DNA from 2 places in the Mucilaginibacter robiniae genome. Region 2 is predicted to be linked to the other one. Evidence: riboswitches for the same ligand, from Rfam matches in the RefSeq annotation. Region 2 holds a riboswitch; the other holds the start of a gene.
The links. A riboswitch is a leader RNA that binds a small molecule or an ion and turns the genes downstream of it on or off. The one in region 2 is predicted to bind fluoride.
Positions count from the first base shown of each region.

Region 1: another riboswitch for fluoride. It lies ahead of HH214_RS15165 (voltage-gated chloride channel family protein); the one in region 2 lies ahead of HH214_RS09245 (phosphatase PAP2 family protein).

Region 1 covers NZ_CP051682.1:3,433,298-3,437,722, reverse strand. The annotation lists gene HH214_RS15180 (response regulator transcription factor) at 45-437, shown strand; gene HH214_RS15175 (response regulator) at 478-834, shown strand; gene HH214_RS15170 (hypothetical protein) at 942-2,534, opposite strand; fluoride riboswitch at 2,721-2,792, shown strand; gene HH214_RS15165 (voltage-gated chloride channel family protein) at 2,835-4,232, shown strand; gene HH214_RS15160 (putative sensor domain DACNV-containing protein) at 4,365-4,425, shown strand, end outside.
Region 2 covers NZ_CP051682.1:2,068,554-2,072,978, forward strand. The annotation lists gene HH214_RS09220 (hypothetical protein) at 1-99, opposite strand, end outside; gene HH214_RS09225 (hypothetical protein) at 186-422, shown strand; gene HH214_RS09230 (SDR family NAD(P)-dependent oxidoreductase) at 425-622, shown strand; gene HH214_RS09235 (hypothetical protein) at 978-1,145, opposite strand; gene HH214_RS09240 (hypothetical protein) at 1,285-1,458, shown strand; fluoride riboswitch at 2,021-2,094, shown strand; gene HH214_RS09245 (phosphatase PAP2 family protein) at 2,302-2,862, shown strand; gene HH214_RS09250 (metallophosphoesterase family protein) at 2,859-3,626, shown strand; gene HH214_RS09255 (hypothetical protein) at 3,632-4,060, shown strand; gene eno (phosphopyruvate hydratase) at 4,065-4,425, shown strand, end outside.

The sequences.
Region 1 (4,425 bases), 1.4 Mb from region 2:
TACTAAGATAATAATAAGCATACCTTTGTGCCACCCCTAATTTAATGGCAATGAAAGTGATGTTGATTGAAGACAATCAGGATATCTTGGATATTCTGGAGTATGCTTTAACGGATAACGGCTATGAGGTAGTTTCCTCAACTAATGCTGATATCCTAACCCGATTAAACCTGATTAAACCCGATATTATCTTAATAGATGAATGTCTTTGTGATGTAGATACAGGTAGTATCCACTGCCAAAGACTTAAAAGCCAAAAGGCTACTGAAAACATTCCGGTAATGTTGTTATCAGCCTACCCGCATATAGAAGAATTGGCAGTTACTGCCAAAGCCGACGGTTATATTAAAAAGCCCTTTGATATTCATGAATTGAGCCCTGCTATTCAATTTACTTTGAACCAAAATAAATCAGTGTCATATTCACCTGTACACTAAAACTAAAGCTTGGTATTCCTGTTAAATCCTTCAAAATATCATGAGTAAGCGCATTTTGATTGTTGAAGATAACGAGGATTTAACAGAGGCTATTGAAATGGTTTTGCATAAAGCTGGCTATGAACCATTAATATGCAGAACTTACAATAATATTTTTTCTTGCCTATTCAGAAATAATGTTGATTTGGTTATTCTGGATGGGTACTTAAATGGTTATGATGGCAGGCAAATACTGCAACAACTTAAACAACATAGTTCATTCAAAGATTTGCCTGTAATTTTCGCCTCGGTCATGACCGATGAAGACTTGACCGGATACAAGCCAGATGCAACACTACCTAAAGTATATGGTATGAATGAATTGCTTAAAAAAATTCACGATTTGTTACCTGCTTAAAATAACTTAAGATTAAGGTATAATCTTTTATTCTTAATTATTCCAAGTTCTTTTCTAAATATCGCACGAACAAAGGGCGATTCTGCATTTACAGATTACTAATCTACTTATTCTTTCCGTACTAAAGTTGTACTCACCTCAATTTCGTTAAGCAAACCGGGTGTGCTTTTGGAGGTATTTGCATAACCGGCATCAGTTTTGGTTTGACTAATTTTGGTAATGTCGGCATCTATCTGGTTCAGTTGTTTAACCAAGCTGTTAATTTCTGATAAATGTGCATTAAACATACGTGCACGGTTGTTATATGCCTCAACCTGATCGTTTTTACCAGCAGGTGCTGCTTTGGCGGTATCTAAAGCTTGATAATTATAAGGCGTTAAATTAGCTACAGTAGTTAACACCGGAATTAATGATGATGAATCGCGTTTAGAAAGTTTCGCTAAACTTAACCCTTGCGAGTTAGGATTATAGCTAATCAAGTTTTCGTACTCACCCAAAATAGCAGACTGTACCTGCCTCTGGCGCATGTAAGTATCAGTTACAATTCTGGCTTTTATATCGTTTTTAAAGCCCTTAAACAACAGTGAGGTAAAATCATAAGCCTTCGTACGCAATACAGCGTTTTGCACTGAATAATAATTGCTTAGTGTGCGGTTTTTGGCATACATCAGCCCTACATTAGAACTCACTAACTGAAATCCAGGATTGCTGCTTATAGACAAATCTGTCTGATTGCCGAAATTGTAAAACTTGCGACCATATACCTCCAGATTATCTACCCGTTCATACGAGGTCAAGAAATATAAGCGATAGCGTTGATATTGCTGATCGGGGTTATCAATTTGCGCATAACAGTTTTGAATAAAAGCCTTCACGGCATTATCATTAAATATCTGGTAAATATTAGCATTAGGACTAGGCCGCCATCTAATTAGAGATAATTTCCCTTTAAAGTCCAGTTCTACACAGTTGTTGTTATTAAACGAATTGCTTAATCTGCCCAAAAAATAGGCAATCTGTGCATCGGCCTGTACCTGGTGTTGGGTAGTTACTAAAGCATACAAGCTATCCTGAATGGTTAAATAATTCTCGCTATTGTTCCAGTACGAAGGTTCAAGTGGAGGCAACAACAACCGATTGGTTTTCGTATCTACAAAAATAAAGGTCCCTAATGGGTACACATTCTGAAAGTTGTTTTCCAGTAATGAAAAGCTGCTAACCGTACTGGAATCCAGCTTGAGCAAAAAGTTCAGCACCTTATTGTGTTCCAGTTGCAGGCTTAAGTTCTGCAACGATTCAAAACTGGCATTCTCTTTTTCAGGAATAACAATCGGTATGTAAAAGACCTGATTTTTATGGGCATTCAAATAGGTGTAATCCTTTTTTATTAAAGCAGAGGTCACGTCTTCCTGGTTCTGCCCATAAAAAGAAATGGTATCTCCTTTACTTACTTCAACTTCTTTAATACGCTCTTCATCCGGCTTTAGCTTCATCAATGATTTCACCTTGAAAGCGCCCGATTTTTTCGATATTTTATAAAAAACAAGTAAGCTACTTTTGGATTCATTTTTAAGTTTAAACTTAAAGTCTTCTGCCCTACTTGAAGCTGCTCCAAAAACTAAAGCTAAGAGTAGCAGAACCAGTTGGTTTAGCTTAAATGATGTAACTGTTGTTATAGAAGCTATTTTCTTCGAAGGCATATCAATAGATCGTATTTCTAAGTTAAAAACACCGCAGCATGTATATTGTGTGAATGTGTGATGCTGTGGTAGTTACCTCCTTCTTAACACCTATTTAGGTATTTTAGTATACCGATCATGATATTTGAAATCAGGGTTACATTTTTAACATTTTTGTAGCCTAATTAAACAGGCTAACTGCTATCTTTGCAGTAAGGAAATGGTGTCTTCCGGTTGCTTTGCAACGAACCGCATATTGCTGATGGCGCCTGCAAATAACTAACTGCATATTTTATGGTATGCGGTACTATGCATTTGTAGGTGAAAAATTTTAAATCTTCTTCCGCTTTCTACAACCATCCTGTTATTCAAACTTTAAAATACGGCTTACGTTGGACGGTGCTTATCTTGCCTGTTGCCATAATTATTGGTAGCGTAGTCGCTTTGTTTTTATGGCTGCTCAGCTGGGCCATTCATTTCAGATTTAGTCATACTTGGTTGCTGTTTTTATTACCATTGGCAGGTATTGCTATTCACTTTATTTACCAGTCGGTAGGTAAATCATCCGAAAAGGGCAACAACCTGATTATGGACGAAATTAATAAGCCCGGTGGTGGGATACCTCCACAAATGGCACCTATTATTTTACTTACTACGGTAATCACCCACCTGTTTGGCGGCTCGGCCGGGCGCGAGGGTACCGCTGTACAAATAGGCGGCAGCATTGCAGGTATGTTCGGTAAATGGTTTAAGTTAAACGAGGCCGATATGCACTTGGTACTCACGGCTGGCGTAGCTGCCGGCTTTGGCGCTGTATTCGGTACGCCGCTTACCGGCGCTATTTTTGCCTTAGAGGTATTAAGTATTGGCCGCATCAAATATGATGCTATCCTGCCAGCTCTTATTGCCGCCATTGTGGGTGATGTTACCGTATCAGCCTGGGGTGTTCATCATACCGCTTATCATATTGATGTACTGGCAAAAACGTCTTATATGCTGTCGGCCTACCTGCCATTTAATTGGGTATTGCTGGCTAAGGTAGTTCTTGCTTCTGTTGCCTTTGGTTTAGCAAGCTGGTTGTTTTCCTTAATGGTGAATGAAATTAAAGCAACTTTCATTGCTTTGTTCACCCACAAATGGCTAATACCTTTAACCGGCGGTTTGCTTATTATAGGGCTTACCTACATTATAGGTAAACCCGATTATTTAAGTTTAGGGGTTGATGCGCAGTACCCAGGTGCAGTAACTATCCCTTCCAGCTTTCATGCGGGTGGCGCTGATACCTGGAGCTGGCTATGGAAAACCTTATATACCACTTTAACTTTAGGCAGCGGCTTTAAAGGCGGCGAGGTAACGCCTTTATTTTATATAGGCGCTACACTTGGCAACACACTTTCCGGACTATTGGATGCACCTGTAAGTTTATTTGCAGCTTTAGGCTTTATAGCGGTATTTGCCGGAGCTACCAACACTCCATTAGCCTGCACATTTATGGGTATTGAACTATTTGGCGGTGAACATGCCTTACTGTTTGCCGTAGCCTGCTTTACGGCTTATCTGTTTAGCGGACATACCGGCATTTACAGTTCGCAACGCATTGCCATACCTAAGCTGTTTGATGCTAATTTACAGGATGAAACAACCTTAGCTGATTTAAACAAACAACGCGGTTATCTTCACCAAAAACTGGCTAAGTATAAATTTAGGTTTAAAAAATAAAGCAGTGTACCTTTAACTGTAAGGGTGAAGTTACCAGCCAAACAGCAGGTGGTATTTGACATCCGTATGGCTGAACACGATTAATTATCTCGATACACATTGCTATCATTGTTGTAAATTTTCAAACCTGCTATGTTATCCGAATCTACCTATTTACCTGCACGTATTATTGCACCGGCTATTGAGGCGCATT
Region 2 (4,425 bases):
TAATTGCTTGTCGCTGTCTGTTACCGGAATCAGTTGAACCGCGTAACTGTAGCCGGATATCTCTTCCACCTGATAGTTCATTTGATGTTTCTTTTGCATAACAACAGGGATGCGGCTTTGATTAACCTGTAGTTAACTTCAGGTAACTAAATTCAACAATCATTCAGCACAGCTGTTGTAAAAGAATGAAGCATGAAGATAAATTTCAGATTTCAGTTCAGTTGCCTGAAGAAAAATCTGCAACGGCGCTTGGGATTACACATCCCGATGAAACCTTCAGTTTTGAACTGAATGGTAATCCTGTGTCTATTATCAACAACGGCGACAACTCATGGAGTCTGGTGAGTGGCGCTGTAGCACAGGAAACGGTCAATGTAATTGGGGACGCCATTGAACAATATTACCAGGACCAGGCATTGTAATTATGATGAAACGAAAATTCGCAGGCAAGACCGTAGTCGTGACGGGTGCCTCGGCCGGTTTGGGAAGAGCCATAGTGCGGGAATTTGCCAAACAAGGCGCTTCACTTGCGCTGCTGGCCAGGGGCACAGACGGGCTGAATGCCGCCGTGAAAGAAGTCGAAGCGCTGGGCGGTAAAGCCAAAGCCTATCCGACAGCCTGATGGGCACCGCAGACCAAGTCAAAGATGCTCATTAGGGCCTGAATAGCATTCATCTAGTGGGGTGTAACGGCCAAACGGGGAAATTTTGTCAGTGCTGTCCCTTTCCTGCTGTCCGACGACGCAGCCTGCATCACCGATGCCATTTGGGTGTGGATGGTAGTATGGGTGTCGGTCGCAGCGGATCTGATCAACGCTTTTATATCAACAAACAGCTTTAGATTGAAAGCCGTTTGTTGATATAAAAGAACTAAGCGAAGGTATAAAGCTTTTGAAAAAATGAATGAAGGTTAACAGTTCAAAAATGGTCGAGAAAAGTTCAAGCAGTTCAATAATTGTTTGAGGTAGAAAACCGGATTTAGTCCTGCTTCACTTTAAAAAGTTTCGAAAACAGGAACGGTTTTAAAACCCGTGCAAACGCGGTTTGCGAGACATTTTCGTTACCTTGCTGCAGCCTCTTTTTGGCTTCTGCAATCAGAGCGATATGGATCAGTTCAATGACGGTTTTACCAGTTTCCTGCTTCAACAAATCGCTCAGTCCGCATTGGCCCTTGCTTTGGCAATCATGGCCTCAGTGATGTCGATACCAATCACCCTGCCTCACCGGCTTCCGTCCTGCCCACGAAGCAGTCATTGCCCGCACCACTGCCCAGATCAATTACGGTTTGCCCTGCACTGATTCTGGCAGGCTGGGCGGACAGGCCGCAGCCCAGGCCCAAATCAGCATCCGGGCTATAGCCGCTCAGCTCGGTATCATCATCGCTCATGATATTGTACAGCTCGGTGGAGCAGCCACCCGCTCCGCAGCACTAGGCTTGGTTTTCAGCTTTATCCTGTAAGACAATGTCGCTGTACTTCTGCCTTACCATGTCTGTTGTCTGTTGGTTGCTTTGCACCGTTTGTATTGTAACATTATAATGGATAGCTGTTAAAAATTTAACAGCAGGTTTTTAATTCAATATAAAAAATCATACACAGACCTAAATCTTTTCGCAATCTGGTCCAGGCTTTCGGTTCGATGCAATAGCAGGTGCTGACGCCCTCTATGGTGCCTTGAATGATACCTGCATTCTTCAATTCTTTGCAATACCCGTAAGCTATATCGCAATATTGCGATAAGCCTTAAACCTTTCAAATTTTTATGGTTTCCCTTAAGCAATTAATTTTTTGAGGATAACCTTAAATGAACAATAAAATATAGTTGAATAACACCAATGTAAATCACGATATTGAGCTATTTATACTTCCTAACAGGTGATAGTAAGCAGTCAAATCACTTGAAGTAGTCACCAAAATATTTCACTAATAATCGTATATTTTGCATTTTTAATACCAGATGCTCATTTCACAATTATTTTTTCAATTAAAATAATTGCTTTTTAAACTTCGAAGTTGTAAGTTTGCTTTAACGGAAATGGTGTCCTTCCGGTTGAGTTCTCAACAAACCGCATTTTGCTGATGGCGCCTGCAGACTGAAGTTGACCTTTTGAATTGAGGTTGATATTATTTGTTTGTAGGATATGCGGTTCAAATACACGTTATCTTCAATTTCACCCTTTTTAAAACCGGTAGTGTGCTTTATCATACTGTTGACTTTTTTGGTGTTTCTTCGGGGTAACCGAGGAACGTGGCTCCAGTTATATCAATGGCATCTAATTTACCCCACCGAAACGTTTCAGGGCGTGCAGTGGCTCACCGGTCCTGTTCTTTTACCATCCATCCTGACTTTAATACTAAGCCGCCGTTTCCCATCTGGGTGGACAACGGTCTTGTGTGCACTAATCTTTGCCTTTTACCTGCATCTGCCGCTACGCTATAAATTTTTTCCTTCCCAGCAGAGCCCGTCTGCAGCTATGGGCACTCAGTTGGCGCCACTGCTGATCAGAGGGCAATCATCCACCCGCAGCTTTCCCTCAGCTCATGCGCTTGGAATAGCGGTATTAGGAACCGGCCTGGCTTGGTTATACCGGAATAACAAGCGAATGCAGCGTACACTGGCTGTCACTACGATGGGTCTTGCTTATCTATCTATTTTCAACGGCCTGAGTTTTCCTGCAGATGTTCTTATCTCCCTGTTGCTGGGTGTAGCTGTAACTATATTTGTGATTGCTTTTTACGGTCCTATAATAATCCGCTGGTACCAGCGCAGAGGAGAGCTGATCCAGGATATCTTGGTCGCCATGCTTCGGACTATCTCCATTAGCCTCATCATGATTCAACTTCAGGAAGGAATACATCTATGAGGATTGCGGTTTTTAGCGATATACACGGTAACCTGCCGGCGTTGGAAGCTGTCTGGGCCGACTTGCAAAATGCACAGCCGGATGCAGTATATTGCCTGGGCGACCTGGTCAACCTCGGACCCTGGCCCAACGAGGTTGTAGAATTTATACGTGGGCGCCGGATCAGTAGTCTCATGGGTAATCATGATCAGGGTATCGGGCAGGGAGTACCCGAATTTCCCTTCTCTTACCAGACAGAGGAAGAGCATGAGGCCGGTTTACGGGCTATTGCATTTACCAACGCAACGCTTAAAGAAAGCAACCGTCAGTACTTGCAGACCCTGCCATTACAACTGACACTTACATTTAATCCCGCCTTCGGTACACAGGCACTCGTGCTGACCCACGGCAGTCCCGCCAGTATAAATGAATACGTGTTTGAAGACTGCCCTGAGCCACATTTGGTGCAACTGATGGGCCAGGCTAATGCAAAGGTGCTCCTGATGGGGCATACGCACCGGCCTTATATCCGGCGGTTCATATTAGATGAAGGCGCCGCCCGCCTAACTAAGCTGGCCGTCAATGTAGGCTCAGTGGGAAAACCAAAAGATGGTGATCCAAGGGCTGCCTACGCACTGCTTACTATTTTACCTTTAAAGGAGGATCTGGTTAGTGCCCTGGACGTTCAGATCAAACGTGTGCCCTACAATGTACAACAGGTGCAACAAGCAATCCGCGCAAGCGGTTTACCTGATTTGTATGCACAACTTTTAACTAACGCATAAACGATATGAAAAATAATTTTAATTCCAATCATCTTAGGGCTATCGGCTCAGTCATTCATGTCGCCGCGGAATACCTAGAAGCTATGGAAGAACTGCTTGCTTATGCCAAATTGCCGCAAGAAAAAACCGGCGTAATTATGCTATCTGACGATCTTACCACAGATCAGCACGAGGCTGTGATTGCTCAGCTCAATCTGACAAAAACGGCCCTGCAAAACTTTAGCCGGTTTTACGCGATTGATAAAGAAACGCAAAGCTTAAATAAGTTATTGAACATTAAAGCGGTTCGTTTGTGGGAAGACCTGTCAGGCGCTGAATTTGAACGCCTGATAGGTTACGGCCCAACTGACGAAAATGACCGCGCCGGGTATCATAGCTTTTTGCAGCCGCTTATCGAACTTAGCCAGCAACTCATTCAAATAACAAATCCATAATCCTATGAAAATTACCAATCTCATCGCCCGGGAAGTATTAGACTCCAGAGGCAACCCTACGGTCGAAGCAGAAATTACTTTGGAAGACGGTTCAACTGCCCGCGGCATCTCGCCTTCCGGTGCCAGCACCGGCGAAAAAGAAGCGGTTGAACTCCGTGACGGCGACAAGACCCGCTACCAGGGCAAAGGCGTGGAAAAAGCCGTTGCCGGCCTGAACGGCGAAGTCAGGAGCGCCATTGCCGGTCAATCTTTTGATAGTCAGGAAGCCTATGACAAGAAGCTGATTGAATTGGACGGCACGCCTAATAAAGCCCGCCTGGGTGCCAATGCGTTGCTGGCCGCTTCTATTGCTTTCGCCCGCGTCA